DNA from 3 places in the Rossellomorea sp. y25 genome. Region 2 is predicted to be linked to each of the others. Evidence: predicted binding sites of a transcription regulator. Region 2 holds the regulator's gene; each other region holds the start of a gene.
What was found. The regulator LexA, encoded in region 2, represses DNA repair genes until DNA is damaged. The targets are predictions, from matches to a motif close to CGAACATATGTTCG.
Positions count from the first base shown of each region.

Region 1: the regulator LexA is predicted to act here: its motif matches at 8,603-8,616, upstream of parE (DNA topoisomerase IV subunit B).
Region 3: the regulator LexA is predicted to act here: its motif matches at 2,592-2,605, upstream of AAEM60_RS07505 (DNA repair exonuclease).

Region 1 is NZ_CP145886.1:2,420,596-2,431,610, forward strand. It holds gene AAEM60_RS12070 (thioesterase family protein) at 1-297, shown strand, start outside; gene AAEM60_RS12075 (hypothetical protein) at 366-674, shown strand; gene AAEM60_RS12080 (HesB/YadR/YfhF family protein) at 708-998, opposite strand; gene AAEM60_RS12085 (hypothetical protein) at 1,128-1,388, shown strand; gene AAEM60_RS12090 (CapA family protein) at 1,524-2,690, opposite strand; gene plsY (glycerol-3-phosphate 1-O-acyltransferase PlsY) at 2,968-3,549, opposite strand; gene AAEM60_RS12100 (purine/pyrimidine permease) at 3,749-5,047, shown strand; gene AAEM60_RS12105 (betaine/proline/choline family ABC transporter ATP-binding protein) at 5,255-6,232, shown strand; gene AAEM60_RS12110 (ABC transporter permease) at 6,229-6,885, shown strand; gene AAEM60_RS12115 (glycine betaine ABC transporter substrate-binding protein) at 6,910-7,809, shown strand; gene AAEM60_RS12120 (CoA-binding protein) at 7,995-8,402, shown strand; gene parE (DNA topoisomerase IV subunit B) at 8,701-10,671, shown strand; gene parC (DNA topoisomerase IV subunit A) at 10,675-11,015, shown strand, end outside.
Region 2 is NZ_CP145886.1:2,101,672-2,112,686, forward strand. It holds gene AAEM60_RS10445 (penicillin acylase family protein) at 1-582, shown strand, start outside; gene miaA (tRNA (adenosine(37)-N6)-dimethylallyltransferase MiaA) at 796-1,755, shown strand; gene hfq (RNA chaperone Hfq) at 1,783-2,019, shown strand; gene spoVK (stage V sporulation protein K) at 2,406-3,359, shown strand; gene AAEM60_RS10465 (trimeric intracellular cation channel family protein) at 3,432-4,040, opposite strand; gene hflX (GTPase HflX) at 4,241-5,494, shown strand; gene AAEM60_RS10475 (methionine gamma-lyase family protein) at 5,513-6,790, shown strand; gene AAEM60_RS10480 (MerR family transcriptional regulator) at 6,929-7,345, shown strand; gene glnA (type I glutamate--ammonia ligase) at 7,383-8,717, shown strand; gene lexA (transcriptional repressor LexA) at 8,834-9,454, opposite strand; gene AAEM60_RS10495 (LysM peptidoglycan-binding domain-containing protein) at 9,611-9,937, shown strand; gene AAEM60_RS10500 (recombinase family protein) at 9,949-10,599, shown strand; gene AAEM60_RS10505 (DUF896 domain-containing protein) at 10,705-10,938, shown strand.
Region 3 is NZ_CP145886.1:1,497,110-1,508,124, reverse strand. It holds gene AAEM60_RS07510 (AAA family ATPase) at 1-1,345, opposite strand, end outside; gene AAEM60_RS07505 (DNA repair exonuclease) at 1,363-2,571, opposite strand; gene AAEM60_RS07500 (ABC transporter permease) at 2,719-3,969, opposite strand; gene AAEM60_RS07495 (ABC transporter ATP-binding protein) at 3,962-4,861, opposite strand; gene AAEM60_RS07490 (YhzD family protein) at 5,046-5,231, shown strand; gene AAEM60_RS07485 (enoyl-CoA hydratase) at 5,352-6,146, opposite strand; gene AAEM60_RS07480 (long-chain fatty acid--CoA ligase) at 6,262-7,875, opposite strand; gene AAEM60_RS07475 (coproporphyrinogen III oxidase) at 8,131-9,627, opposite strand; gene AAEM60_RS07470 (HAD-IIB family hydrolase) at 9,764-10,636, opposite strand; gene AAEM60_RS07465 (YlbF family regulator) at 10,813-11,015, opposite strand, start outside.

The DNA of each region.
Region 1 (11,015 bases), 320 kb from region 2:
CTCGGCTTTAAGTATGCTGATATCGAAAAAGAAGGGATTCTTTCTCCTGTTATCGATCTGAATGTCAGCTATAAATCACCGGTTCGTTACGGGGAAAAAGCGTTTATTAAAACGTGGGTTGAGGAATATGACGGGCTTCGCATTACCTATGCTTATGAAATTTATAATGGTCAGAACCAGCTGGCCATCACGGGACAATCGAAACATGTTTGCGTCAAGCAGGAAAACTTCCGTCCGATTTCGATTCGTAAAATGTTCCCACATTGGCACGAAGCATATGAAAAAGCTAAGAAGTAATTTCTACATAGAGGAGTTGCCCCTTTTAAAACTCCCATACTGAAGCATGACAGAAAGGAAGATCCTCCATGGCATTCGGGTTAACAAAACATGAATTACATGCATGGAAAGAGCGTGTAAAGCGTGGAGAGATTGCATTTCTCACTCATTACTGGCTTGATGATCGATTTCCCCATGCACGATCTGTAACGAAAGTCGGCTGCTGTGACATCGATACATTAACTGGATGGGGTAAGAAGTATGGTTTAAAAAAAGAATGGATTCATCAGAGGGAAGACGGATTTCCTCATTTTGATCTTTTGGGAGACATTCAATATCATATTCTCCTTACAGAGGGGTTACACGACCATATTGCACGTTTTCTGAACCGGACATAAAAAGGCTGGCATATGCCAGCCTTCCATGCTTTCTTATTTTTTGTACTCATATGAAGGTTCTTTAAGTTTATCGTCAAACTTAACGTACAAATCATGACCATCAAAAAACCATAAATCTCTTTCTTCAATAAAAAATTCCCGGTTCTCGACTTCGACTCGTTCGCCAATATCCACCGGTTCGTCTTTATTCACTCCTAATGAAAAACTATCATGCAGAGGACTGGAACCTCCATAGCGCACATAAAAACGAACTTGATCGCCTTCCTCTACAAGCATTTCGTCTTTAAACCACGTAAGAGCTTCTTTTGAAATATGTATCTTCATCGATGAGTCTCCTTTCTCTACAGGTATTCTCCCAGAGTATTTCTTGTAACTTTACAAAGAAGGTTTCATTTCATATTATATACATATAGAAGACGGAACATCTACTATTACGCATAAAGGATGAGACAAATGAATACACAATCATTATTGTATTACATAGGTGCATTTATCTTTGCCGGATTAAGTGTATTAACATTTCTGCAATTGCACGAAGCCAAATATCAGATAGAAGCCGGTACATTTATTATCATTGCTGCACTCATTTACTATGGTATGGTCACCCTATACTTTAAGGCGAGCCGCAAAACTTTTTTGATGGCCAATGCCTTATTGGCTGTTTTAGCCCTTGGTGGCATTTTCTTTAATTCATTGCTATTCGGTGGACATTAAAAAAACGAGCTTTCCCATTGTGGAAGCTCGTTTTTTTGCAGCTGAGTAAATTCAGGTTAATACATTGGAATAGGTTATTATGGACGTATCTTCAAAGCAGCATGGCTTGAAGCCACAAGTTCACCTTGCCTTTTCTTATTCAGGTAAGCCATTCACCATATGTGAGACCATTTCTTCTTCTGAATACCTGATCATACCGTTGTTATTAGCAAAATCAAGAGGATAAATCCTGTAATTATTGTAATGATTCTCTGACACAAAGGTTGGCTGAAATTCAATGGTAGGGTACGTGATCTTAGAACCGCCCGGGTTCATCGTTTTTTCTACTTGCACCGTAACCATTCCTCCAATGTCTTTGAAATCATCTTTCTGTCCCGAAAGAAAATTCCCTAATGAGTAAATGACAACAGCATCACGACCATCACTCGTTTTATACGTTTGGATTGGCTGCAGGACGTGTGGATGATGACCAAAAATGATATCAACCCCACTTTCGGTTAAGACATTTGCCAGTCTTTCCTGTTCCTCAGTAGGGAAGCGTTGATATTCATTTCCCCAATGTAAACTCAATACGACTAAATCAATGTTCATGTTTTTGGCTTTCTTAATTTCTTGTATCATGTTTTGTTCGTCGATCAGGTTGACTAAATAATCTTTCCCCTTTGGAACCGGTATTCCATTTGTTCCATATGTATAGGAAAGCAGGGCAAACTTGATTCCATTTACCTTGAAGGTACGAATCCGTTCCTTATCTTCCTGACTTTTAAACGCACCCACATACGGCATGGATATCTTCTCATAATAGTCGATTGCACTTAGAAGCCCTTTTTCACCTTGATCCAATGAATGGTTATTGGCAGTCGTGACGGCGTCGACCCCCACGTCCTGTAAAGATTTCACAATCTCTTTAGGACTATTGAAAAGGGGATAACTGGAGACTCCAAGCTCCACACCAGCCGGAGTTGATTCCTGATTGGCAATCAGAAAATCAGGGGCCGCCAGCATGTCCTTGATCGGTGAGAACATAGGGGTGAAATTATACCCGTTTTCATCTTTGGCATCATTATACACTGTATCATGGAGAAGGATATCTCCGATGGCGGCAATTGAAGCACTGGACTTCATCGATTTCCCTGAGGCTTGAACTTCTCTCGTCGTATGCAGCAAAGAGTAAAGGTTCTCCTCCTGCAATCCTTCTGCAGATGTTCTCCAGTCTGAGTATTGCTTATCTACAAGATATCCAATCACTAAGAGTAAAGGTATACAAAGGAATAACCCTGCCATTAATCGCTTTTTATTCATATTCATCATCCTTTATTTAAATCTACCTCTATTTTACAAAAAAATAGGGGAAAGCGGGGCATATTTAAGAAAATATTGAAGAATATTATCATATTTTTGTGATTTTTAGACTATTTCGTTAATCCTTGATATTACTTGCCTTTTTATATCCATCATCTTTCTCATACGAATCAAAGGGTATACCTATTTACTTTATCAAAGCATGAAAAAAAGCCACCACTGCAGCAAGGAACTCCATATAAAATAAAGAGATCCTGGTGCTTTGGTCGCTTTTTTACTACAGCCATTTAATTTTTGGTTCGGTTTTATTTCTTATTCGTACTATATTCGCCCGATGTCTGTAAACAACGAAAATGGTCAGAATTCCTACGACGATTATAAGTGGGATATCACCAGTGAAGATCGAATACGCAAAGGCAAGTACTGCTGCCAGCATTGAAGAAAGTGACACATACTTAGTAGCATATAAGCAAATAAAAAATACAGCCAGTAAGATGAAAAATAAGATGAAATTATAGCCTAGAAGAACACCAGCAGAGGTTGCTACTGCTTTTCCTCCTCTGAAGTTTGCAAACACAGGATACATATGGCCGATAACAGCAAAGACCCCTGCTAATAACATATGTACATCACTTTCAAATAGCAATGGCAGGAGAGTCGCAACCGTTCCTTTTAAAATATCCATGATTGTTACAATCATACCGGCTTTCACACCCAGGGTTCTGAATGTATTGGTTCCGCCCAGGTTTCCACTTCCGTGCTCACGAATGTCTTTTCCGTAGAACGTCTTCCCGATCAGTAAACCGGAGGGAATGGAGCCTAACAAATATGCTAATACGAGTATAAGGGCAAAAATCATCATCACTGCTCCTTTTAATATAACTAGTCCGTTCTTATTTTAACATGTTTTCCAAAGGTTGGGGAGAAAATAAGCAAAAAAATTAGTACCTGTTCATAAAAGTAGATAATATCTTTTATTCCTCATAAATCTGATTAAGAAGGAGTGAAGTATGTTAAAATAGACACACTTTACATAGTTGAAATGAAGGTGTACACGTATGCAATTACTTTTATCGGCGTTTCAATGGGTGGCCTTTATGGTTGCAGGCTCAATTGCCGCTCCCATTGCCATAGCTGACCTGTTTCAATTGTCACCCGCAGACACGGCAGGATTTATTCAGCGGACCATCTTTGTGTTAGGAGCCGCGAGTCTTATTCAAGCATTAATTGGTCATAAACTTCCCATTAACGAAGGACCCGCTGGACTATGGTGGGGAGTTTTCGCCATCTATGCAGGGTTTTCAGGAACCCTTTACCACAGTCATGAAGAGGTGCTCGCCGTATTACAGGGCGGGATGATTGTCAGTGGTGTGATTTTCTTTATTCTTTCTGCAACAGGACTATTAAAAAAGTTGTCATCTTTATTTACACCAACGATCACGTTTATTTATTTAATGCTATTGATTCTCCAATTGAGCGGATCTTTTATCAAGGGAATGTTCGGTATACAGCATGAAGGACAATCTCTACAACCCCATGTCTTACTCGGGAGCGTCCTGACCATAATAGTGGCATTATACTTCTCAGGCCATAAACGAAAGTGGATTCAACAATACTCCATTATTCTTGCCCTCATCTCGGGCTGGATAATCTTTATTCTTATGGGCCTAGGTGAAAGCACTACTGTTTCTGAGAGCTGGTTTTCTTTACCTGATGTGTTCGTATTTGGTGCGCCTGTGTTCGATACGGGTGTCATTGTGACATCGATCTTTATCACATTCTTGTTAACAACCAATATGATTGCTTCCATTCGAGTAATGGAAGAGGTAATGAAGGCAAAGGGACATCCGACGTATGAAAGATATACAAAGAGCGGCTTTGCTTCCGGAATGAATCAGCTGTTCGGTGGAATATTTTCAGCAATTGGATCTGTTCCCATTTCCGGGTCTGCCGGATTTGTTGCCGCTACGGGAATGTACTCCATTATCCCCTTTATTCTTGGAAGTGCTATGATCATTATCATCAGTCTGATCCCAAAAGTTATGAATCTCTTCGCAAGCCTGCCCGCTCCAGTTGGCTATGCTGTGACCACGGTCATTTTCATCAAAATGGTCGGCCTTGCTCTTGGTGAATATCGGAAAGAAAAGGACCTCGATAAAATCCATTTTGTCGCAGGTATCTCTCTCATTGTGGGTGTAGGGGCCATGTTTGTTCCCCCATCCGCTTTTAAAGACATGCCTGTAGTGGTGGCCTCAATATTAAACAATGGATTGATACTCGGAACCATCACAGCAATTATCGTAGAACAATATATCCTGTTAAAGCACAAACAACATCCTGAAACCAGTAAACAATAGTTTGCTGGTTTTTATTGTCTTGTCCCATGCTCTGAAGGCCGGACTTTTCCGCCTTTCTTTTAAAAAGTATCTTGTATGTAGATTCCACCTTATTCATAAACTAAAAGTACTAACGCAATTTCTTGGACAACATGGTTACCTTTTGTATAATGAGGGTATCCCTTCTATGTATAGAAAAATTTCTCAGTTCATAAAGCAGGTGGAAAAATGATTGAATTTAAGGACGTCACAAAAGTCTATGAAGATGGTACAGAAGCCATAAAGGGAATCAACCTGACGATACCAAAAGGAAAGCTTGTCGCCTTGATTGGTCCAAGCGGATGCGGGAAAACGACCACGATGAAAATGATCAATAAGCTTATTTCACCTTCCAGTGGAACGATCCTGATTAATGGAAAGGATACTTCTGAAACCGATGAAGTGGAGCTCAGGCGTAATATTGGCTATGTGATTCAGCGAATTGGATTGCTTCCCCATATGACAATAGAAGAAAACATCAGTCTGATTCCACGATTAAAAGGATGGAAGAAGGAACAATACGAAGGTCGAGTGGACGAGCTTCTAAACCTTGTCGGACTGGATCCTCAAGTATACCGTAAACGATATCCACTTGAATTAAGCGGGGGACAGCAGCAACGGGTTGGCGTTATTCGTGCCCTGGCAGCGGAACCGCCCATCATTCTAATGGATGAACCATTCAGTGCCCTTGATCCGATCAGCCGGGAGCAGCTTCAGGATGAATTGAAAAGCATCCAAAATGCGATACATAAAACGATTGTGTTTGTCACACATGATATTGACGAAGCGTTGAAGATCGCTGATGAAATTGCGGTTATGCGCGATGGGAAAATTGAACAGATCGCTACCCCATCCGAGCTCATAAAAGATCCTGCGAACGAATTCGTTCGTGCATTTATCGGAGAGGACAGACTTAATGTTCAACAGCCCCAAAAGCGTGTTTTTGACATCATGGAGGAAAACACAACCTATTTGCTCTTGGAAGAATCAGAATACGCATTGATTCCATATGACGCGTCCATCCAAGAAGCTGCAAGAATACTTCTAATGTCAGAAAAACATTATCTTATGGTTACAAAAGACGGCAGGAATGTCGGCAGCGTAACGGCCAGCGGGATTCTTCGTGCAGTAGCCTCAGAAGGGAAAAAGGAGGCACGTTCTGTATGAATTCATTCTCGTTCTTGTTTATCAACACGATATCAAACCGTTCTGATGCAATCTTAAATGGATTATTTGAGCATCTATATTTATCATTCGTATCTATCTTCATTGCGATTGCCATATCTTTGCCACTGGGTATATACATATCACGAAAAAAACAAACGGCTGAATTTTTTATCGGAATAACTGCCATTTTCCAAACGATCCCTAGCCTTGCCCTATTTGGTTTTCTCATTCCCCTATTAGGTACAGGCAGTATTACAGCGATTATTGCCCTGACTGTGTATGCACTCTTACCGATACTGAGGAACACGTACACCGGGATCATCGGGGTCGATGAGGGAGTCATAGAAGCAGGCAGAGGGATGGGGATGACAAGCTCACAGCTTCTGTTTAAAGTGGAGCTTCCACTCGCTCTGCCTTTCATAATGGCCGGTATCCGAACAGCGACTGTCTTGACGGTTGGAGTTGCGACCCTTGCAACCTTTGTTGGAGCAGGTGGACTGGGCGACCTCATCTACAGGGGACTTTCTACTTGGAATAATTCTTTAGTTCTTGCGGGAGCCATTCCAGCTGCATTACTTGCATTATCTTTCGACTTTTTATTAAAGCTTCTCGAAAGAATGACAACACCTAAAGGACTAAAAGCACGGAAATAAACCATAATTCAAAGGAGAGTAAGAATGAAAAATAAACTAAAACCATTTATTCTATTAATAGCCCTATCCATTGTGATCGCTGGTTGCGGAAATGGTGGGGGGAAAGACACGATTACGGTTTCAGGCAAGATGTGGACCGAGCAGTTTATCTTAACTCAAATGATGGCAGAGCTTCTCAAAGAGAAAACAGATCTCGATGTTAAGGTGGAAGAAGGATTGGGGGAAGTATCGATTCTGACACCCGCTCTTGAAAAAGGCGATATCGACGTATATATCGAGTACACAGGAACTGGACTGGAAGCGGTTCTAAAAGAGCAAGCGGCAGAAGGGGCTTCAGCTGAGGAAATTCTGTCTCAAGTACGTAAAGGATACGAGGAAAAGTTTAATGTGACATGGTTAAAACCACTAGGATTCGAAAACACGTATACTCTTGCTTATACTCAAGACCAGGAATTCGATGCCAAAACATTCTCTGACCTTGTACCCCTATCGAAAGATTTAAGTTTTGGTGCGCCTCATCAATTCTATGAGCGTGAAGGTGATGGGTACGATGCATTTGCTGAAGCTTACGGATACGAATTCAAAGCGAAAGAAAGCTTCGATCCTAACATTATGTATGAAGCAGTGAAGAACGGAGACGTCGATATTATTCCGGCCTTTACTACCGATGGAAGAATACAACGTTACAACCTGAAAACGACTACTGATGACAAAGGGTTCTTCCCACCATATGATGCCGCACCAATCATCCGTCAGGAAGTTCTGGAAGAGCACCCTGAAGTCGAGGAAGTCCTGAATGAATTAGCAGGACAAATCTCTGAAGAAGAGATGAGTGAGATGAATGCCAAAGTGGATATGGATAAAAAAGACCCAAAAGAAGTCGCACGGGAATTTCTTATTTCCAAAGGATTAATTGAAGAGTAAGATGTTTAAGCGTGTCAGGTAGGATTAAGGAGCTTCCTTTTGTCCATCTGACACTTTGTTCTCTTTAGAATAATTTTATAAAATTTTGAAAAGTTAAAGGGAAATATGGTATAAAAGAAGAATAGGACTTAAGGAACAGTCAAAGAATGAATGGATAAGGATCGATGAAGGAGTTGTGATCACCCATGGAAAACCCATCCCGAGAAGAAATCGGAAACATTCTTAAACAATCAAAACGCATTGCGGTGATTGGATTAAGTGATAATCCAGCACGAACATCTTATATGGTATCCAAAGCCATGCAGGATCAAGGCTATGAGATTATTCCTGTAAACCCAACCATTGAGTCGGCATTAGGCGTTAAAGCAGTTCCCACCCTGAAAGAGGTGGAAGGGACGATTGATATTGTCAATGTATTTCGCCGCTCAGAATTTTTGCCTGAGATCGCGAAAGAGTTTGATGAAATCGATTCTAACGTTTTTTGGGCGCAACTTGGTGTAATGAACGAAGAGGCTTATCGCTTTTTGAAAGAACGTGGGTATACAGTCATTATGGATCGCTGTATTAAGGTTGAACATGCTTTAACCAAATAATTCTCACTCGTAACAAGCGGCTCTTACCGCTTGTTTTTTTTCGGATGGATGGTTCTCAATTACCACTGAAAAAAACAGGGCAACACAAAAGAAATACAGGCGCAATTTAGACCTGTCACAGTAATTACATTTGCGAAAATCAAATAAAACGCTACAATATAGCATAGTGGTTTACCTCAGAAATGATTAAAACAGGTAAACGAACAAACGTTCTTGTGTTATAGTTAATATATACATAACCAATAATACCGTACAAGTAATTGTTTTCGGTTAGAGAAGTTTTGAAAGGGGAATGTTCGTGGCCAACCAGAATAAGACCATGGATTACAATGATGATGCCATTCAAGTATTAGAAGGTTTAGAAGCCGTCCGGAAGAGACCTGGAATGTATATAGGCTCTACAGATTCAAGAGGTTTGCATCATTTAGTATACGAAATTGTCGATAACTCGGTGGATGAAGCATTAGCTGGCTTCGGAAGTGAGATTATTGTTACGATACATAAGGATAATAGCATCTCAGTGCAAGATAAAGGCCGGGGGATGCCAACTGGTATGCATAAACTAGGAAAGCCGACTCCCGAAGTTATTTTGACTGTGCTACATGCCGGTGGGAAATTCGGACAAGGTGGTTACAAGACCAGTGGTGGATTGCATGGTGTAGGTGCCTCAGTCGTAAATGCCCTCTCCGAATGGCTTATTGTGACGATTGAAAGAGATGGAACGAAGTATGAGCAACGTTTTACAAAAGGTGGAAAACCGGAAACCACTCTTGAGAAGATTGGGAAAACGAAAAAATCAGGAACATGTATCCATTTCAAACCTGATCCGGAGATTTTCAGTAATACCACGTATAATTACGAAACGCTATGTGAGCGTCTAAGGGAATCTGCCTTCCTGCTAAAAGGATTAAAAATTGAAATCATTGACGAGCGTCATGATCAGAAGGAAGTCTTTCACTTCGAAAGTGGCATACAGGCCTTTGTTCAATACCTTAACGAAGAAAAAGATGTGCTTCATAACGTTGCTTTCTTTGAAGGGGAACACCATACCATTGAAGTGGAATTCTCTTTTCAGTTTAACGACGGTTTCTCGGAAAACATTCTGTCTTTCGTAAACAATGTTCGTACAAAAGACGGAGGTACCCACGAAGCCGGAGCAAAGACAGCGATGACCCGTGTCTTTAATGAGTACGCTCGTAAAGTTGGGATTCTAAAAGATCGGGACAAAAATCTTGAAGGGACCGACATTCGTGAAGGGCTGGCGAGCATTGTTTCTGTACGTATACCGGAGCATCTCCTTCAGTTTGAGGGGCAGACGAAAGGAAAGCTTGGCACAAGTGAAGCACGTTCAGCTGTGGATGCAGTTGTTTCCGAGCATCTTCTCTATTTCTTAGAAGAAAATCCTGATACAAGTTCCCTTCTTATTAAAAAATCCATTAAAGCGGCTCAAGCCCGCGAAGCGGCACGTAAAGCAAGGGAAGATGCACGCAACGGAAAGAAACGTAAGCGTTCTGAAACCGTTCTATCTGGTAAATTAACACCGGCTCAATCGAGAAACCCTCAGCGTAACGAGCTTTACCTGGTGGAGGGTGATTCGGCAGGAGGTTCTGCGAAACAAGGTCGTGATCGTAAATTCCAAGCGATTCTACCACTTCGGGGGAAAGTCATCAATACGGAAAAAGCAAAGCTGCAGGATATCTTCAAAAACGAAGAAATCAATACAATCATCCATGCAATTGGTGGCGGGGTCGGTCCTGAATTCAACGTCGACGATATCAATTATGACAAAATTGTCATCATGACCGACGCCGATACGGATGGTGCCCACATCCAGGTTCTGCTGTTAACCTTCTTCTATCGCTACATGAAACCATTATTAGAAGCAGGGAAAGTGTATATTGCACTTCCTCCTCTCTACAAAGTAAGTAAGGGGGCAGGGAAGAAACAAAAGCTTGAATACGCATGGACGGATGAAGAGCTCCAAGGAGCCATTTCTAAAGTTGGTAAAGGCTATATGATCCAGCGCTACAAAGGTCTTGGAGAAATGAACGCCGATCAGCTGTGGGAAACGACGATGGATCCTGATACACGTGCACTGATCCGGGTGCGTATTGATGATGCTGCCAGAGCTGAGCGTCGCGTGACCACTCTTATGGGAGATAAAGTAGAGCCGCGCCGTAAATGGATTGAAAGTAATGTAGCTTTTGGATTGGAAGAAGATGGAAGCATTCTAGAAAATGAAAACATTACGGTCGCAGAGGAGGGGTAATACATGACAACTGTAGAAAGATATCAAGACTTACCTCTGGAAGAGGTACTTGGCGACCGATTTGGACGTTATAGCAAATATATTATCCAGGAACGTGCATTACCAGATGCACGCGACGGATTGAAACCTGTACAGAGACGTATTCTTTACGCTATGTATGTAGATGGGAACACCCAGGAAAAAGGATTCCGTAAATCAGCAAAAACCGTCGGTAACGTTATAGGTAACTATCATCCACATGGTGACACATCTGTGTATGATGCCATGGTGCGTATGAGTCAAACGTGGAAAGTGCGAAAATATTTAGTCGAGATGCACGGAAATAACGGAAGCATTGACGGAGA
Region 2 (11,015 bases):
TGGATGAACGAAATTTCCACTGGTCTATTTAAAAAGGAAATTCCAAAAGATATGATGAAACTGTTTGAAGGCCGTCAAAGTGTCGTGGATGAACTCATTCGGAAGGCTCATAACGGAGAGGAATCTCAGTGGTTTGTGGACAGGGGAGGATACAAGACTTTCCTGACAGCTTCACTTACCCAAGCATTAGACGAGCTGGAAGAAGAATATGGTTTTTCAATGAACGAGTGGGAGTGGGGAATGTATCATAGAGTATACTTTGAACATCCTTTATCGGGAGCATCTTCAGTTTTGAAATGGTTCTTAAATGACAGAGATCCTGTGGCAGTGGGAGGAAGTAGAGTGACGGTGGGAGCTGCAAGCTATAATGAGAGTGGAATCGTCAATCATGGTGCTTCATGGAGATTTGTTATCGATACAGAGAACATGAACAATGGCTTTCATATTGTAGGCCCTGGACAAGCGGGTCATTATAAGAGTGAATGGTATCATAATCAAATTAATGCATGGATTAATGGTGACTATCATGGAACCTCAATCTCCAACCCAAGTGGAGACACGTTAAAATTAAAAGCAGAATAACTAACTAAAACTGCTTGAAGGATTCCTTCAAGCAGTTTTACCTGTTCCATAAACGGGTACATTGACATCAATAAAGAAGGGAGGCAGAAAAAGTTTAATCTCTGAGAATAATAATAAAAGAAATGGACAAACTAGCAAGATGTGATTTCACAACATCTATCATTATGGTACGATAATATGTAAAGAATCATTTACATAGAAAGCAGTGAACGTATGACAAGATATGAGAAAGAGAAAGTGATTGTTCTTATTGGTCCGACTGCTGTAGGGAAAACCAATACAAGTATAGAACTTGCAAAGAGGTTTAAAGGGGAAATCATCAGTGGTGACTCCATGCAAATCTATAAAAGAATGGATATCGGTACCGCTAAAATCACCCCCGAAGAAATGGAAGGCGTCCAGCATCATTTACTTGATATTAAAGATCCTGATGAATCCTTTTCTGTAGCTGAATTTCAGCAGCTTGTCCGAAAAAAAATATCGGAAATACACTCTCATGGGAATATCCCTCTTATAGTAGGGGGGACAGGACTTTATATTCAGTCTGTTCTATACGATTATCAATTCACTGAAACTCCAGGTGATGAACACTATCGCGAGGGGCTGGAAGCAAGCCTAGAGAAGAATGGTTCCGGGTGGCTTCACGATCAGTTATTATCCGTGGATCCCGTATCAGCAGGGAATATTCACCGGAATAATACCCGCCGTGTTATTCGAGCATTGGAAATCTATCATTGTACTGGCAAGACAATGTCTGAGTATCAAGAAGCGCAATCCCAGGAGCTGCAGTACGATGTTGCTTTAATTGGATTAACCATGGATCGGGATAAACTTTATAAAAGAATCAACCTTCGTGTTGACTTAATGATGAAACAGGGTCTATTAGAAGAAGTTAAAGGGTTATACGATGAAGGTATAAGGGATGTTCAGTCTGTTCAGGCCATCGGATACAAGGAGCTTTATGATTATTTCGATGGTGAAGTCAGCTTGGAACGAGCAACAGAAAACCTAAAGCAAAATTCCAGAAGGTATGCAAAGCGTCAACTGACATGGTTCAGAAATAAAATGGATGTGGCCTGGTTCGATATGACAGATGAGAATCAGCACGCCGAAATTATCGAGGATATTTCAGAATTTATTGCAGGAAAGCTTCAATTAAAGTCGAATAAGTAATGTAGAGATAGAAGAGGAGGACTAACCATGAAACAATCCATTAATATCCAAGATCAATTCCTTAATCAATTGAGAAAAGAAAGCTCACTATGTACGGTATTTTTATTAAATGGCTTCCAAATCCGTGGTCAAGTGAAAGGTTTTGATAACTTTACCGTGCTGTTTGAATGCGATGGAAAACAGCAGCTTGTATATAAACATGCCATTTCAACATTCGCTCCACAGCGTAATGTCCAAATAAATTTTGAAGAGACAACCAATTAATTGTGAAAAAGCTTTCGAAAGCTGCCTCTAGGGGCAGCTTTTTTTGTAGTTATTATCGGATCCTTTTCTCATAAACGCCATGAATCTGAGTAAGGATTAACAGAATTAGTTAATGAAAAGAAATGTAATTGAATAGGATGATAAGAGAGGCTTTTTTTACGTCCCTCACTTACAATGCTACAAACTAGTTTTTAACAGCTATATAATGATGAACCTGTTGTAACATAAACGAAGCAAAACACTCCGTATTTCTTTTTATTTCTCGGGAAAGCGCAGGAATAGACAGAATTCTTCATATTTGTCGAAAAAATAGGTGAAGTATAGGCGTTTGTCACCCTAAAATCCTCAGGAGCGTATACTGTCTTTAGAATAGTGAGGTGAAACCTTTGGATCAACCAATGAGAATGAAAAATAATGGTCAAATCAGCATTGTATTGAATTCTCAAAAACGGAGTTCAGTACGAGATACGTTGAGGCATGAATCTCTTCCTCAGTCTCTCCCTCAAGAGCATGTCGCTTTAAAAGAAATAGAAGAAGAACTCGGATCTCTTGTGGGAATGGAAGAAATGAAAAAAATGGTGAAAGAAATTTATGCATGGATATATGTCAATAAGAAACGTGAAGCAATGGGGTTGAAAGCAGGAAAACAAGCACTTCATATGATGTTCAAAGGAAACCCCGGTACAGGTAAGACGACCGTAGCAAGAATCATTGGAAAACTGTTCTTGAAAATGAATGTACTTTCTAAAGGACATTTAATAGAAGCAGAGAGAGCTGATCTGGTCGGTGAATATATTGGACACACAGCTCAAAAAACAAGAGACCTTGTCAAAAAAGCCCTAGGAGGCATTTTATTTATTGATGAAGCGTATTCTCTCGGCAGAGGCGGAGAAAAGGATTTCGGGAAAGAAGCGATTGATACACTTGTCAAACATATGGAAGATAAGCAGCATGAATTTATCTTGATTCTGGCAGGATATTCGAGGGAAATGGATCACTTTCTCACCTTGAATCCAGGACTGCAATCACGATTTCCTCTCGTATTTCATTTTCCTGATTATTCAGTTGATCAGCTGATGGAAATTGGCAGAAGGATGTTAGAAGAGAAGGAGTATTTATTAAGTCACGATGCAGAAAGAAAGATAAGGGAGCATCTTCATTCAGCTAAAAATACACTATCTCCCATGGCATTTTCAAATGGAAGATATGTACGGAATGTATTAGAAAAGTCAATCCGTGCTCAGGCAATGCGCCTCCTAATGGAAAATTGCTATGATCGACATGATTTATTAACCATTCGCAGCAATGATCTGGTGTTTAACAAAGCTTCTTCTGAATGACCATACTTAGTAAACAATAAGAATCTAAGAATCTATGAAAAAAATGCATTCATAAAAGAATGCATTTTTTCATTAAACATGTGCTCTTAAGCTCCTATTCGGCAACCTCCATTTATATAAGTAGGAAAGTACTCGCAACGTCGTGGTAATGATGAATAAAGAGTACAGTTCAAAGGCTGAATGGACAATTCCCAGTCCAATGGCCGCTCCACAAAGAACCGCCCACACAGCATAAATCTCTGATCGAAGCACTAACGGTTTCCGGCCGGCAAGAAGATCGCGAATGATTCCACCGCCGCTTCCCGTCAATACGGCTGCCACAATGACAGCACTTATCGGGTGATTCATTTCAGAAGCGTATAGTGCTCCTTGGATGGCGAAGGCTGATAGACCTATTGCATCAAAGAAATTCCCCCATTTTCTCCAATGCTTAAGGAGATTATTAGGGAAAAGAAAAACGGCTGTTATAGATAGAAGGGCTATCTGAAATAACATGCCTTGTTCCCACAGAGCGGAAACAGGGACGCCGATCAATAAGTTCCGAATGGCACCTCCACCAAATGCTGTGACAATTCCTAATATATAAACACCAAGTATATCGTATTCCTCTTCCATGGCAATGATAGCTCCTGAAATAGCAAAAGCAATGGTACCAATAATGCTCAATACTTCCCATGTCATACACATTCCTCCTAACCCTATTACAATATGCTACATGCCAGTATGTAGAATGTGAGCGATGTTTTGTTTATTCAAACATACTGATTTTAACACGTTTGCACTTAATTGCAACCATTTTTCATTACCTTTTACATAGAGTTTACGAGACGAATTTGGTATGATGAAAATGATAATGAAACGTACAGAAAGAAGGATGTTTATTGAAGAATGAAGTGAAGGAAAAAGTCATTCTTGTTGGGTGTCAACTGGAGGAAGAAGACTTGCGTTTTCAGTATAGTCTAGACGAGCTTGAAGAGTTGACGGAAACGGCTCAAGGTCAGGTTGTGGCTATATTAACTCAAAAGCGGGATCGCGTTCATCCTGGTACATATATAGGAAAAGGTAAAGTGGAAGAGCTGGCCCTTTTAGAAGAACAATTAGAACCGGATATTATCATTTTTAATGGTGAACTATCTCCGAGTCAAATCAGGAATTTATCAAAAGATTTAAATGCAAGGGTGATTGATCGTACTCAGCTGATCCTGGATATTTTCGCTGGGCGCGCCCGTTCAAGAGAAGGGAAATTACAAGTAGAACTTGCTCAACTTCAATACCTTCTTCCTCGATTAATCGGTCAAGGGGCGTCTCTCTCAAGGTTGGGAGGAGGAATTGGTACAAGAGGGCCGGGTGAAACAAAGCTGGAAAGTGACCGTCGTCATATTCATCGCAGAATTGATGACATTAAGAAACAACTGCAGATCATAGTTGAACACAGAGAAAGGTATCGTGAACGGAGAAAGCGTAACAAAGCCTTTCAAATAGCATTGGTCGGCTATACAAACGCAGGCAAATCGACTTTGTTTAATAGAATCTCATTAGCAGATTCTTATGAAGAGAATCAACTCTTTGCTACATTGGACCCGATGACAAGGAAGATGCCCTTGCCCAGCGGATACACGGCATTACTTACGGATACTGTCGGATTTATCCAAGATCTCCCGACTACATTAGTAGCGGCGTTTCGCTCTACGCTGGAAGAGGTAAAGGAAGCGGATCTTCTTCTCCATGTTGTGGATAGTTCAAATCCGGATTACAGTCAGCACGAAAAGACCGTTCAAGCTTTATTAGAAGACTTGGACATGAATGGACTGCCTCAGCTAACGGTATACAATAAGAAAGATGTAATGGACCCTGACTTTGTTCCGAGTAGTGAATGGGATCATATAATGATCAGTGCCTTAAACGAACACGATCGCGGGCAGCTTTTATTAAAAATAGAAGAAATCGTGAAAAAACATATGACATCTTATCATGTATTCATTCCAGCGAGTGAAGGGAAGGCCCTTTCACAATTAAAGAATGAAACCATCTTAAGAAAACTGGAATTTATAGAGGAAAGCCAGGTTTATGAATTGACGGGCTATCACTTGGAAGATCATCCAATCGCAGGAAACATCAAGAAATTTCAAAGGTAGAAGGGAAACAAAAATCTCATGTATGAACAATTAGTGCACGGAACCATTCTAAAGCCACTGGTAACAAAAGTTGAAGCAAGCATTAAAGAAATTCATAAACAAATAGAAGAAAGAGCGGAAAAAAACCAGTTTAATGTACTTAGATCTTTTCAAAAGCATCGTGTAAGTGATTCTCATTTTATTCCTTCCACAGGATATGGGTATGATGATGCAGGGAGAGACACATTAGAAAGTATTTATGCAGATGTATTTGGGGGAGAAGCGGGACTGGTGAGACCTCAGATCATATCAGGCACTCATGCAATCTCAATCGCCTTATTTGGTGTACTTCGACCTGGGGACGAACTGGTGTATATAACGGGAAAACCATATGATACGTTAGAAGAAATTGTTGGTATTCGCGGAGAAGGGACCGGTTCTCTGAAAGACTTTCAGATTGGCTATCAAAGTGTTGATTTACTCGAATCAGGAAAAATCGATTTTGAAAAAGTGGCTAAAACGATTTCTTCCAAGACAAAAATGGTAGGGATACAGCGGTCTAAAGGATATGCCAATAGACCTTCATTTACTCTAGATGAAATCAAAGAAATGATTGATTTCGTTAAAGAAATTAACCCTGAAATCGTCGTCTTTGTAGATAATTGCTACGGAGAATTTGTTGAAGAAAGAGAGCCTTGTCACGTAGGTGCAGACTTAATGGCCGGTTCCCTTATTAAAAATCCTGGTGGCGGCCTTGCTAAAACAGGAGGATATATCGTTGGGAAAAAAGGATACGTAGATGCATGTTCATATCGAATGACCTCACCTGGCATAGGGGCCGAGGCCGGGGCATCTCTTTACAGTTTGCAAGAAATGTATCAAGGCTTCTTTTTGGCGCCACATGTGGTGGCACAGTCATTAAAGGGTGCCGTCTTCACATCCGCTTTCTTAACGGAGCTTGGCATGGATACAAATCCAAGTCCTTATGCACAACGAACAGATTTAATCCAGTCGGTACAATTCAATGACAGAGATAAGATGGTTGCATTTTGTCAGGCAATCCAGTTTGCATCCCCTATAAATTCTCATTTCACTCCATATCCCAACTATATGCCTGGCTATGAAGATGACGTCATTATGGCCGCAGGAACATTCATACAAGGTTCCAGCATTGAATTATCTGCAGACGGACCGATAAGACCACCTTACGTAGCGTATGTCCAAGGGGGGTTAACTTACGCCCATGTAAAAATCGCCGTTTGCATAGCAGTAGATAATTTGATTGAAAAAGGTTTAATCACTGTTGCGAACGGATAATAAAGTAGTAATTGGATAGTCTAATTTTGACTATCCCTTTCTTTTGATTTCTTATGTAAGAAAATCTAACATATGATTGACAGATCTCCTTACATTACATATAATAAGGTCAAGAAGGAAAGAAAAGGAGGAATCAAGATGAGCGGAAGTGAAATTCGTCGAACGATGGCATTATTTCCTATTAGTATTGTCATGCAGCTCACGGACTTAACGGCTCGTCAGATTCGCTACTATGAAGAGCATCAGCTGATCAACCCTGCACGTACTGAGGGGAATCGCAGGCTCTTTTCCTTGAATGACATTGATAAGTTATTGGAAGTAAAGGATCTGTTAGATCAAGGCATCAACATGGCTGGGATTAAGAAGATATTTGCTGTATCCAGTCATAATGAAAGTAAAGTGGTATCTGACGTAAGTAATGAAAAGGAAGAAAAAGCACGACAAGATCTATCTGATGACGAGCTGCGTAAATTACTCCGAAATGAATTGATGCATTCTGGTCGATTTACTAAAGCATCTTTGCGTCAAGGTGACATGTCTCGCTTTTTTCATTAAATAAAACCTTTAATAATCTTGAGGAGGAAATACGTAAATGGCAAAGTATACTAGAGAAGATGTTCTAAGATTAGCGAATGAAGAAGGTGTAAAGTTCATTCGACTGCAATTCACTGACATTCTGGGGACGATTAAGAACGTAGAAATCCCTCTGAGTCAACTTGAAAAGGCATTAGATAACAAGATGATGTTTGACGGATCTTCAATTGAAGGATTCGTTCGTATCGAAGAATCAGATATGTACCTATTCCCTGATTTAGATACTTGGTTAGTATTCCCATGGACAGCTGAAAAAGGAAAAGTAGCCCGTCTAATCTGTGATATCTACAATCCAGATGGCACTCCATTCGAAGGAGATCCGCGTAACAACTTAAAGCGCATCTTAAGCCAAATGGAAGAGCTGGGGTTTACTGACTTCAATCTAGGACCTGAGCCAGAATTCTTCCTCTTTAAATTAGACGTAAACGGTGAGCCGACATTAGAATTAAACGATAACGGTGGTTATTTCGATTTAGCTCCTACAGATTTAGGGGAGAACTGCCGTCGTGATATCGCATTAGAACTAGAAGAAATGGGCTTTGAAATCGAAGCATCTCACCACGAAGTTGCTCCTGGTCAACATGAGATCGACTTTAAATATGCAAGTGCATTAAGAGCATGTGATGATATCCAAACATTTAAACTAGTAGTTAAAACGATTGCACGTAAGCATGGTTTGCACGCTACATTCATGCCAAAACCACTATTTGGTGTAAATGGATCAGGAATGCACTGTAACATGTCCCTATTCAAAAATGGGGAAAACTCTTTCTTTGATGAAAAGGGAGATTTGCAATTAAGCGATACAGCTCGTCAATTCCTTGCAGGTATCATTAAACATGCCACTGACTTTACAGCGATCACGAACCCGACTGTAAACTCATACAAACGTTTAGTACCTGGATATGAAGCTCCTTGTTATGTTGCATGGTCTGCTCGTAACCGCAGCCCATTAATCCGTATCCCTGCTTCTCGTGGATTAAGCACACGTGTAGAAGTTCGTAGTGTTGACCCGGCGGCTAACCCATACCTGGCGATGGCTGTATTACTGGCAGCTGGATTAGATGGAATCAAAAATAATCTTCCAGCTCCTAAGCCAATCGACCGCAACATTTATGTCATGGACAAAAAAGAGCGTGAAGAAGCAGGAATCGTAGATCTTCCAGCAACATTACACGCTGCATTAGAAAACCTTAAAACAAATGAAGTAATCGTTAAATCCCTTGGAGAACACATCTTCGAACACTTCGTTGAAGCGAAAGAAATCGAATGGGATATGTTCCGTACACAAGTACACCCATGGGAGCGCGAGCAATACATTCAAATGTATTAATCCTTAAACAGTGGGTCGTAGCAAAAACGCTACGACCCACTGCTTTTTTATTCTTTAATAGTCTTCCAAATTACATAAAAAATTAAGCCGCTATTAAACATAGCGGCTTAAACCTATTAATGTACTTGACGATAAACTCCGACAACTTTTCCTAAAATGGATACATTTCGTAAAATGATCGGATCCATTGTTGAATTCTCTGGTTGTAATCGAACATAATCCTTTTCTTTAAAGAAACGTTTTACAGTCGCTTCATCTTCCTCGGTCATCGCTACGACGATATCTCCATTGTTCGCTGTTTGCTGCTGACGCACGATAACGAAATCCCCATCCAAGATCCCGGCTTCTATCATACTATCACCCATGATTTCCAGCATGAAGACCTGTTCATCAGAAGGTGCCATACGCTCAGGCAGTGGAAAGAATTCTTCTACATTCTCGACAGCAGTGATGGGTTGACCTGCTGTAACCTTACCGATTAAAGGAACGTTCACAACTCGCTGGCGTGGAATCGTATCCTCTTCAAGATTTAAAATTTCGATGGCTCTTGGTTTGGTGGGATCCCGGCGAATGAGGCCTTTACTCTCTAACCTGGCCAGATGTCCGTGTACGGTGGAACTAGAAGCAAGACCAACGGCTTCCCCGATTTCCCGGACGGAAGGTGGATATCCTTTTTCTCTTACTGCAATTTTAATATATTCTAGTATGTCTTGCTGTCTTTTAGACAATTTTGTCATGTTCACGCACCTCTATTATAGATCTTATGTTCCCATTATAGCATGTCTTTCCAGCTGATACAAACATAAGTTCGAATTTCTGTTGACACCAAACGAATGTTCGTATTACAATAAAAATAACAAAACAGAACAAACATTCGTATGGAGGTATTTTTTATGTTATCACACATTTGGAATCGTTTCTCTTACATTATTATATTATTTGTTTTAGCGCTTTTTTCTGCAGCCTATTTACTATTTGTCATGGCAGATCAACCGTCTTATCAAAGTATCACCGTTCAGGATGGAGACACGCTCTGGACTATTGCCAAACAATATAATGAAGAATACTCTATGACAGTGGAAGAATTTATCGCTTGGGTAGGAGAGGAAAATAATCTCACATCATTCTCGATCAAGCCCGGTGAATCACTTGTGTTACCTATAGAAAATCCGACATTATCCACCCATTCAGATTATGAATTGGTTATGAACGAAGAATAGAGGGATAGAAGATGAAGGCAGTAATTTACTGCAGAGTAAGTACAAAGAAAGACACACAGGAAACATCTTTGGAACGTCAAGAAGAGGAATTAGTGAAATTAGCACAAGAACACCAATACGAAGTGGCTGCTATCATAAAAGATCAAGCAAGCGGTTTTGAATTAGATCGTCCTGGTGTTCTGGAACTTCTTGATTTGATTAAAGGTGAGTCGATTGCGGCTGTTCTCATACAGGACGAAACAAGGATTGGCAGGGGAAATGCAAAAATTGCCCTCATTCATTGTCTATTAAAAGAGGAAGTTAAGATTATTAGTCAAACACATAGTGGCGAGCTTCACTTATCTGAATCAGATTCCATGGTGATTAATATCGTGAGCATGGTTGAAGAATACCAAAGGAAACTCCATAATTTGAAAATCAGACGAGGAATGAAAAGGGCAGTGGAAAATGGTTTTCAACCTCATAAAAATCTAAAGAATAAAGGGAATCTAGATGGAAGAGAGCGGATTGAAGTACCCGTTGAGGAAATTGTCAGGTTAAGAAAGAATGAACTGACTTTTGCTGAAATTGCAGCTACACTAAGAGGGTTTGGGTATGACGTCTCCAAAGCTACCGTACATAGGCGTTTTAAAGAATATATGGCTTCATTGGAAAATGCGTAACTCTTGTTTTATCTCCTTTAATCTAGTAACATGACGATAGTATGACGCTTAACTTTCAGTTGTGTTTTAGATTTTGCCGACTATGCAATAAAGGAGTTTTTATATATGCTTTCAAAAACGAAAATGAATCGAATCAATGAACTTGCGAAAAAGTCCAAAAGCACTGGACTTACAGAACAAGAAGCAAAAGAGCAGTCCAAGCTGAGAAAAGAATACCTGGAAACGTTTCGTCAATCGATGAAAGGGACCATTGAAAATACAAGAATATTTGATCCGGAAGGTAATGAGGTGACCCCTAAGAAGATTCAGGATATCCAAAGTAAAAAGAAAATGCATTAAGTTAACGAGCTGTCAGGTCTGATATAAATGGACCTGGCGTTTTTTGTTTGCGGGGTGAGGACAAAACTTAAAAGTAG
Region 3 (11,015 bases), 600 kb from region 2:
TCATCCAGTGTGCCTGACCACGTGAAACTTGCCGGGAAGATTGGCTTTTCACCGTCCTTTGTAATTCCTGATACTCATCTTCTTCCATCAGTCGCTCTTCTAAGTCATCACATTTGCTTTCAATGCGGTGAAGTTCTTCTTTTTCCTCTTCGTAATGCTTATGCAAGCTATCACGTTCATGAAGGAGCTTTGATTGCTGATCTAGCGCATTTTGAATACGGTCGGACATCATTAAGCTTGTATCCAGTGACTGGATTTCCTCCATTTCAACTGTTAATCCTAATTCCCGGATCGTATCATTGATTTTACTACGCACCGTTTTCAGTTCTCTGGTCCGTTCGCTGCTTTCTTCTTTCCATTTCAGATAAAAGGATTGTTGAGACATTATCTTTTCCATAAATGGAAGGTCTTCATTTATGGAAGTATCAATTTCTTCGGATTCTAATTTGTTTTGGAGTTTTTCTTGTTTCGCCATCAAGGATTCAAGGTACGCTGATACCTGTCTTTCTTCGGTTTTAAGCTCGTTTAAGAGTTCTAATCCTTTTGCAGGAAACTCGATTGCTTCCAGCTGTGCAAGCCGCTCTTTCACTCTTTTGAAGCCAGATAGTGAGTCCCAGTTTTCATTAACCGAAACCAGGTTCTGTTTTTTTTCAGTCAGATCCGCCTTCTCTGCCTCCATGGATGAAACACGGGTTTCCAACGATTGTTGCTTTGCTATAAGCGGACGGTATTGTTCATTTTTTTCTTTTCCTTCCCTTACTTGTTTTTCAAGGGATTTTAGTTGTGTCAACACCGTATTGATTATCGGTTTTCTACCTGATTTCTTAAACAGCTGCTCCCTTTCTTTTTGCCAGTTTTGTTCCAGCTGTAAAAGCAGGTCCGTCCCTGTAGAGCCTGCAGAGAAGAGGTAACGGTTCAAGTCTTCTTTTTTGAGGCGCTGGATGTTTTGGAGTCCTTCCAGGTTGAACGAGAATATGTTTTGGTAGGTTGCTCTGTCCATATGCCCCAGCAATTGTTGAAGGGTTTCTTCTCCTTCCATTCTTCCGTCTTCGAATTGGACGGTTACATCGCCTGTCGCCTTGCCCTTGATGCGCTCGATACTTACGGTACCATGACCATCCATTTGGCAAAGAATTTTCCCGCCATACTCTGTCGATGATTTCGGTTCATACCTCAGGAGTGATTGCTGCTTAGTCGGAAAACCGAATAAAATGCTATGAATGAAAGACATGATCGTTGATTTACCAGCTTCATTTTCCCCATAAAATAATTGAAGGTCCTTTAGGGAAAAACGCTTATTTTCTATTTTTCCGTATCCGTAAATATGAAGTTCGAGTAGTTTCACCTCATTCACCTCCACGTTCAGCCTTTATTTTGTAACAAGTGCTCTGTTTCTTCTATTAAAGATTTCTTCTCTTCTTCCTTTAAGGGATCCAGGAAGCGGTAAATTGTAGGGTGCTCATACAGCTCTGCCAAGGCATCCTCCCACTCTTCTTCATTCATCTCCTCCAGGGTCGCCATAACCTCCTGTTTAAACGGATCCTGTTCAATGCCCCGACTCGCTTTTGCTTGATTCCACCGTATTGAATGAATCCACTTCACCCCCTCTTGACCCTCATAATCTGACTGCAATGCTTCCAGCAGATCACCATTTTCTATTTTTCCCACCACGTCTTGAGGAAGTGACTCATCATGGTTCAGGACGACCTCTATTAGCATATCCCCGTCGTTCAGGGGTTCAAGGGCTTGCTGGATACGCTGAAACATTTCTCCAAAGCGGTGGACACCTTGGAGGGATACTGTGCATGTCTTCCACATCATGTCGTGAGTCGGAATAAAACTTAACTCTGTATGGTGTTGATCAAGCTCCACTACATAACATCCCTTCATCCCGGTTTCTTTCCTGTGCCTTCCCTGGATGTTTCCTGGGTAGACGATAAAAGGATCTTCATGTAGAATCTGTCGCTCATGAATATGCCCGAGGGCCCAGTAATGGTAATTCTTCTCCAATAATTCACTGATAGTAAAAGGAGCGTATGTTTCATGAGAAGAGTGAACACTTCCTTCGCTGCCATGAAGGATACCGATTGTATAGCGGTCCTCGGATCGTTTAGGAAAGCCTTCTATCCTTCGTTCTCTAATATGTCTGGTATCATAGCTAAATCCCACAATATCGACGGTTTCTCCACTTTGAGTGGTAACTTGCTTCACTTCGGTATCCTTGTTAAAAATATGTATATTCTCCGGCATATCGAGCTCTAATCGATAGCTTCCAAGATGATCATGATTGCCATGCACGACGTATACAGGAATGTTGTGTGCGTGCAATTGATTAAATTGCTTCAATAATTTCGCTTGCGCCCGAATACTTCGATCTTCTTCGTCAAACAGATCCCCGCTGATGATCATAAAGTCAATTTGTCTATGAATCGCTTCCCTGACCACTCTTTCAAATGAAGCGAAAGTACTATTATGAATACGTTCAAACACTTCTTTCGGTAAATGTTTAAGGCCAATAAACGGACTATCCAGATGTAAATCTGCTACATGAAAAAAACGGATTTTATCCATGAAGTTTCCTCCTCGCACTACGAATATATGTTCTAATATTCTTTCATTATATCCTAAAACCGGGGATAATTTCAGTATGTATTCACAATTTGTACGATTCACAGAGAAAGGCTGCCCCGAGCGACGGAGACAGCCTTTCGTTCCAGATTATTTTTTCGATGTTAAATCGATTGCTTTCTTAATATCTTTATAGGAATTGGACTTTCCATAAAGAAGCACTCCACCACGATACACACGTGCCCCAAATACCCCGAGAATAATGATCGTCGCAAGAAGGACCACAATCCCGATGATCGGTTCATACACCGGAAGATTCAGCATCCCTACGCGCAGGAACATCACCATCGGTGTGAAAAACGGGATATAAGATGTAATCGTGACAAAGCCCGCTTCCGGATTTCCAAGACCGAACATGGAGATGAAGAATCCGATCATGATCAGGAAGGTCATCGGCATAATCATCTGCTGCACATCTTCAATTCTACTGACAAGGGATCCCAGTAATGCTGCAAGGGTCGCATACAGGAAATATCCTAATAAGAAGAAGATGATCGCGTAGATAACGACACTCAAGGACAGAGACTCAAATCCGAATCCTTCAAAGAAGCCCCCGACTAGTTCATCTTTCTTGCGAATCATAGTAAAATAGCCTACTGCCAGGATAACGGCTAATTGAGTCAAGCCGGCGAGACCGATTCCAATGATCTTTGCAAACATTTGTTTTACCGGAGACACACTGGATATCAGAATTTCCATGACTCTCGAGCTTTTTTCTGTCGCGACCTCCATGGCCGTCATGTTAGCGTAAGCAATGACAGAGAAATAAATAAAGAACAATAGAACATACACAATGCCTCTCGCCTGACTCAGTTCTTCTTCAGACTTGGCTCCTTCGACAAGGGCTTCCTTTTCAAAAGCAACGGGACCGCTTAACAGGGCCAGTTCATCGCCTGAAAGCTCCAGTTGACTGGCAGCCAGTGAGGATTTTACATTTTGCAGGGCGATTTGCAATTCCCCTGTCACGTTAGACTCTGATAATGAATTGGATTTATAAAGAGCTTGTGGAAGTCCTTCCGGGCTTTCACTTAATACCAGTAATCCCTTTATCTCTTCAGATTCTATTTTCTTCTCGATTTCTCCGGTAGGTTGGGAGGTTGATTCCAGCTTTATATCACTATCCATGACCTCCAGCTGTTGCAGTAGCGGATCGAACATCTTACCTGTTTCGTCCTGAACTGCTACCCTACTTGTATCATCATTACTGAAGTTCGATATGACACTTTCAAAATTGGCCAGTAATACAATGGCAGCGGCTATGATGACCGTGGATATGATAAATGACTTTGCCTTTAGCTTCGACAGATAGGAGTGACCCAGGATCAAGAAGAAATTATTCATAAGAAGTCCCCACCTTTTCTATAAAAATATCGTTCAGGGAAGGTTCCTCTAATTCGAATTTTCGAAGGAATCCTTTTTGTACGACATCATGAAATACTCTTTCAGCCGCAGCCTCAGATTCAACTTGAAGAAGAACTCCCTCCGTTGTTTCCACAAGCTTTGTCACACCCTGCAAGTCCTTCAAGTAGAGAAGGTCAAAGTCTGCATGAATCACGACATTTTTCTTCCCAAAGGAACGCTTGATCTCCTTCAAGCCTCCATGGACCACAGGACGTCCTTTATGCATGATGCATAAGCTTTCACAAAGCTCCTCTACGTGTTCCATGCGATGACTGGAAAACACAATTGTCGTTCCATTTTTCTTTATTTCCCGGACGGCATCCTTCAACAGCTCGACATTTACAGGGTCCAGACCGCTGAAAGGCTCGTCTAAGATCAATAATTTGGGTTTATGAATGACCGATGCGATAAATTGAATTTTTTGCTGATTCCCTTTTGAAAGCTCTTCTACTTTCTTATTCATATATTGGGGAACATTGAATCGCTCCAACCAATACTCCAATTCCTTCAGTATCGCCTTTTTCTCCATTCCGCGAAGACGGGCCAGATAGACGATCTGATCGCTTACCTTCATTTTCGGATATAACCCTCTTTCTTCCGGAAGATATCCGATCTCTGGACTTGTGGTATAATCAATCCCTTTCCCATTCCACGTAATCTGCCCTTCAGTTGCATCTAACAAACCTAACACCATTCGAAATGTCGTCGTCTTCCCGGCTCCATTCGCCCCGAGGAATCCGAACATTTCACTCGGTGGAATTTCAAGTGACAGCTCATCCACTGCTGTGAAATTTCCAAACCTCTTGGTTACCTGTTGAATACGCAAACTCATATCAGCATTCCCTCCTGTACCCATAAACGAGCATCCTTTTTCTCTCTAGTACTCTACGATTTTATCCACAAAAGGTTTCATTTCCCAACTCTTTTTCATTATCAAATTATTTAGACTTTCCAAAAAAAAGATAATATGAAAAAATAAAAGAGTAAATGAATTCTATACAAAGGGGTAAATTACTATGAAAGTCTACAAACTGACAGTCTTTGAAAAAGACGGCAAAAAGATTCTCGATGAATCATTTGAAGCTTCATCCGATAGTGATGCAAAGAAAATGGGAGAATCCATGTTAGAGGAAAAAGGCTATTCCGATCATACTCACCGCTGCACTTCTCCTCTGGGGAAACTATTGTTGTTTCATGTGTAAGATGAACATCCTGCATTGCGGGTCACCCCGAGTGGCCTGCGGTGCATTTTTTTGTTAGAGAGGGATGATTCATTGAACGAAAAAAGAACCAACCCCCATCAGGTCAGTCCTTATTAACCATTATTCCCCCTTGAATTCAGGTCTTCTTTTTTCCACGAATGCACGAATGCCTTCTTGGTGATCGGAGGTTTGACGCATGAGCCATTGACCCTCTTTTTCGAGATCAAGTGCACGCTGAAGCCTGTCTTTGTTTAAATTGACATACACTTCTTTCGTTTTCAGCATCGCTTTCGTCGGTGCACTTAACACTTGTTTCGTGTAGCGCTCGATGCCTTCCTCTAATTTACCCGAAGGTATCGCTTCATCGACCAGGCCTTTCATAAGGGCTTCTTGTCCCTCGAAAACTTTTCCGTTCCAGATCATTCGTTTTGCTTTATGCGTTCCCAGGCGCTCTTGTAAGAGAAAGTGACTTCCTCCATCTGGTATCAGGGCGATGCCGATAAAGTTCATGGCGAGTTTGCTGTCTTCCTCACATAAGATATAGTCAGAAGCAAGAGCGAGGCTGAACCCAAGGCCAGCAGCCGCTCCATGAATGCCTGTCAGAACTATTTTCGGCATAGAGTACAACGTCATGACCAATTCATTGATGGTGTCCATAATACTTGAGAACTGCTCTTCACCGCTTAATGAAAGCATGGATTTAATATCTCCCCCAGAGGAAAACCCCTTCCCTTCCCCTGTCAGGACCAATAAAGAAATCGCTGGATCATTTTTCACTTCCTTTAAAGCAGCCAGTAGCTCACTCATGAGCCCGGCGTCCAATGCGTTCAGGGATTGAGGCCGGTTCAACTGAAGCCTCGCCACCTTACCTTCTTTATGTAATTTCACTGTTTCGTATTGATTTGACACTGTCAAAAAAATCCCTCCCCTTTCTCCTAGCATAGCGTATTTTCCTATTTTTGAAATGATTATTTAGAATAGTACAATAACTCAAAGGGGAGATCGACCCTGTGCCAACCTCCCACTTGATTTACAATTGCTTCATTTTATCCTGTACTTGGTCTCGAAGGGCCCTTTTTAGAAATTTCCCTACTGACGTTTTGGGAATTTCATCAAGGAACAGGATTTCATCAGGCAGCCACCATTTGGCAAACTGAGGTTTCAGGAAGTCCATGATTTCTTCTTGGGTCACGTTTCCTTTTCCAGATTCTTTTAAGACCACACAAGCAATCGGCCGTTCCTGCCATTCTTCATGGGGAACAGCTACTACCGCTGCTTCAAATATATGTTCGTGGGCCATGAGTGCATTTTCAAGATCCACTGAAGAAATCCATTCTCCACCTGATTTAATCAGATCCTTTGTGCGGTCCACGATTTTAATATAGCCCTCTTCATCAATGGTGACCACATCACCCGTATACAGCCAGCCATCACGGAACGCTTCCTGAGTTCTTTCATCTTCATAGTATTCAGAAGCAATCCAAGGACCTCTCAGGGCAAGCTCTCCCATTTCAATACCATTCCAAGCCACCTCCCCGTCTTTCCCGACAATCTTCATGTCTAATCCAGGTACGAGGATCCCTTGCTTTGCTTTCAAATCAAGCTTATCTTCAGCAGAAAGATCATCATGATAGCTTTTTGATGCAGCAATCACGGCAAGTGGACTTGTTTCTGTCATTCCATATGCATGCATGAACGGAATCCCGAATTTCTCTTCAAAGGATCGAATCATCCCTTTAGGAGCCGCTGAACCCCCACATAAAACGGATCTAAGACTCGAGAGGTCATATTCATTCTTTTCCAATTCATTTAATAAGCCAAGCCAAATTGTCGGTACACCTGCAGAAATGGTCACTTTTTCGTCCTGCATTAACTGAGCCAGCAATCCGGGAGTGAAATATGGTCCAGGTAGAACCTGCTTCGTTCCAAACCAAACCGATGCGAACGGAAGTCCCCATGCGTTCACATGAAACATAGGTACGACAGGAAGGGCAACATCGCGCTCACAAACTCCAGTCGTATCAGCAAGCCCTAAAGCCATGGCATGTAATACGATTCCACGATGAGAATAGATGACTCCTTTGGGGTTGCCGGTGGTGGCGGAAGTGTAACACATTCCTGCCGGTGCATTTTCATCAATGTCTGTGCGGAATTTGAAAGAAGGATCTCCTTCTTCCAGTAATCTTTCATAATGATAAACTGGTTCTAAAGACGTCTCGGGCAAGTCTCCATCGGTCATCACAATGAAGGCTTTAACCGTTGGAATCTGATCTTGGATCTTTTCAATGAGTGGAACAATGTCTGAATCAATGAGCAATACTTGATCCTTGGCATGATTGATAATATAAACGATGTGCTGTGGAGATAAGCGAATATTGATCGTATGTAGCACGGCACCACTACAAGGAATTGCAAAGTACGCTTCAAGATGCCGGTGATGATTCCAAGCCAGTGTACCGACCTTATCCCCTTCTTCCACCCCAAGTTCAGAAAGGGAGCTTGCAAGTCTGCGTGTCCTTTCCCCCCACTGTTTATAAGTGAAGCGGTTAATTCCGGACTCCGTACGTGAAACAATTTCTTTCTTAGGAAAATACTTTTCAGCTCGTTCAATCATTTGTGTCAGAAGCAGAGGTGTTTGCATCATATTCGATCTCTCCCCTCAATATGGTAAGCGTTTACAAAAAGTTCTAATTTCTATGTCTATCTTAACTAATTCTACCTTTTTACGATTAATCCTTTATGTAATGTTGAAAAATTCCGTTAATTGATGGTATACCTGTTGTAACAACCAAATATGCTATGAGACGACTTCTGTCAAGTCCATTTCATGTGGTCAACGGTGCAAATGATCACATAAAAACACGCTGTACAGGAACCTTCTCCCGAACAGCGTGTTTTCTTATGAAAATAAATCATCAAGAATCTTGATTTTCTTTTCCGTATATTCTTTAAATCCAAGGTTATAGGCGTTAGGCTCTTTTGGATTGGCAAAGTGAGTGATCTTTCCGGTCTTCGGATCGATGAATTTACTTGCCGCCCCACATCCTATTCCAATTATCGTCTGGACTTCTTCCATGATCATGATGTTATAGATACTATCCTGTGAGGGCAGAGCATAACCGACATTTTCCAGGTTACCGAGGATGTTCTTCTGACGGTATAAATAGTACGGCTCGTAACCATGCTCCTTTGTCCACTCTTCAGCGAGGTTCATCATCTTCTCGATTTCCAATCGGTCTGCCACCTTGTACTTGTCTTTGTTCTTCGTCATTTCAGACGCCCTCTTAAAGGACAAGGTGTGAACCGTCAACGATTCCGGCATGAGCTTCTCAGTTTCATCCAAAGAATGCTGAAGCTCTGGAAGTTCTTCACCAGGAAGACCGATGATCAAATCCATATTGATGTTATTCATTCCCATGTCCCGGGATAAATGAAATTTATCAATTGTCTCTTCCACTGTATGATGACGGCCGATCGCTTTTAATGTTTCCTGAGTGTACGATTGAGGGTTGATGGAAATGCGATCGATATTCCATTTATTGAGTACCTCGAGTTTATCAGTGGAGATTGTATCGGGTCTCCCTGCTTCCACCGTCACTTCCCTTACCTTGTCCACATCAGGGAAGGAGCGATACATTTCTTCGTATAAGTCATCCATTTCTTCGGCGGTGATGGACGTCGGTGTACCGCCACCGTAATAAATGGTCGTAATCTTGACATTATTTTCTTTCAACCACCGTCCCATTTCCTGGATTTCATAGTGAAGTCCGGCCAGGAAGGAATCGACCCGTCCTTGTTTACCGAGAATTGCGTATGCTGGAAAAGTACAATAGGCACATTTGGTCGGACAAAATGGGATCCCGATATAAATGCTCACTTCATGCTGCAGGTCATAGAGGTCTGGTACAACAGATAACTGACGGTCTACTATATTTTGCATCAGCTGAATTTTTTCATCGGTAATGAGGTATTCTTCCTTCAATTTCGCATGAATTTCTTCCTTGGGCATTCCCAACTGCGTCTGCTTATGCAAGAGCTTGGTTGGACGGATTCCCGTTAAAATACCCCACTTTTGCCTGATTCCCGTCAAGTCTTGAAGAACATTTAAATACACATGAGATACGGCTGTTTTCAACTGTTTGAATCGTTCTTTCTCATTTTCATACGATGCCCAATCATGTTCATACTTCGCAGTGTATGACTGTTCAGAAGACGGTTTTGTTAATATGGCTTCCGCTCTAATCTCTTCTTCTATCGAAAGTTCTATATGGACTTGAAGATCAGCGCTATCACAAGCACCAAAGTAAATCACGGACTCTTCAAAAAATAAATTCGCAATCAATCTCAGAGGGCGCTCATAACGCTCATCCTCGATCCCTTTTATCAAAACATTCACGTTCTAATCACCTTTTCCCAAATCTGATAAGCTTTTATAAGTGTACAGAAAGGGGTGGGAATGGTCAATGTCTGGCGGGCTTAACTCATATAAAATAACCCCCCGCATTTCCAAAGGAAATGCGGGGGGTATCCGTTTATGATTTAATGATGTTCATTTTCTTCAGGAATGGGATGGGGTGCTGCTTGCGGAAAAGCTCTGTTACAAAGTATGGGATGCCTTTTTCGCTTTGGCTGCGTGTAATCCAGTTCGCTGCTTCTCTCACCTGTCTAGGGGCATCTCCCATAGCAACCCCAAGACCGCAGCATTCCATGGAATCGATGTCATCCAGCCCCGATCCGACCATCACGATTTGGTCCTTCTTCACTCCAAGGCGTTCAGACAGATACATTAGTCCCCGGAGCTTCGATACGCCTTTTGGTACAATATCCAGTTTATAGTCAGATATAGGAATGGCATCCACTTCTTCATACATCCCTCTTATAGAGGCGACAACGTCCCACACATCTTCCCGATGCTCCATAACCACCGATATCTTCGGAACCGACATCGGATTCTCTAAGAGATGATCACTCACACGGTCCACAAATTGCTTACTATATAGTAATTTGGACTCTCTTTGCCATGAGATTTTCGCCATATCCCTTGCCTGGGAATTGGCTTTGCCAACGATTGAGCGCTTCTCTTGGGACAGGTGTACCTGACTTGAGAAGCCTTCAAGGAATTGAGCAATTTCATACGTAATGTCTTCGGCAATCTTTTTTACATACATCGGTTTTTCCAGCTCACCAGCAATATATGCCCCACTATGTGTGACGAGCGGGGTTTTGAGCTTTAGGGCTTTGGCTACTTTCTTTGCTGAAGAAAAGCTCCTGCTTGTAACCAATGTGACCGGTACCCCTTTATCTTGAACGTACTCAATTGCATCCTTTGTTTCCTTCGCAATTTTTCCGTTTTCATTTACAATCGTTCCATCGATATTTAACGCTAACATTCTATAGATCATCATTGGTGTCCCCCCTATATGTTGTCTACTCCCTTTCTTTACTTTTATGAAGGAAGGGAGACAAATATGACAAGAGGGGATTGGAAATCATGGGGGGGACTTCTGAAGGGAGGTTCTGAGTGAAAAACAAACCAAAAAACCGACTCCCCATCAGGAAGTCGGTCCCTTTTCAACACCTATTATTTCTGCATTGAACCATAAAGTTCTTCAAGAGGCTTCATGATGACTTTGTTTAAGTCATTGATGACCATGCTCATGCGTTGCTCAGCTTCCATAAGCTTTGCGATTACTTCATGTTGTTGAACAAGTTGAGCTGTCTTTTGAGCTTGTTCTACTTCTTCTTGAGAGATTTCTTCACCGCTCATTTGTTTTTGTTGAAGTG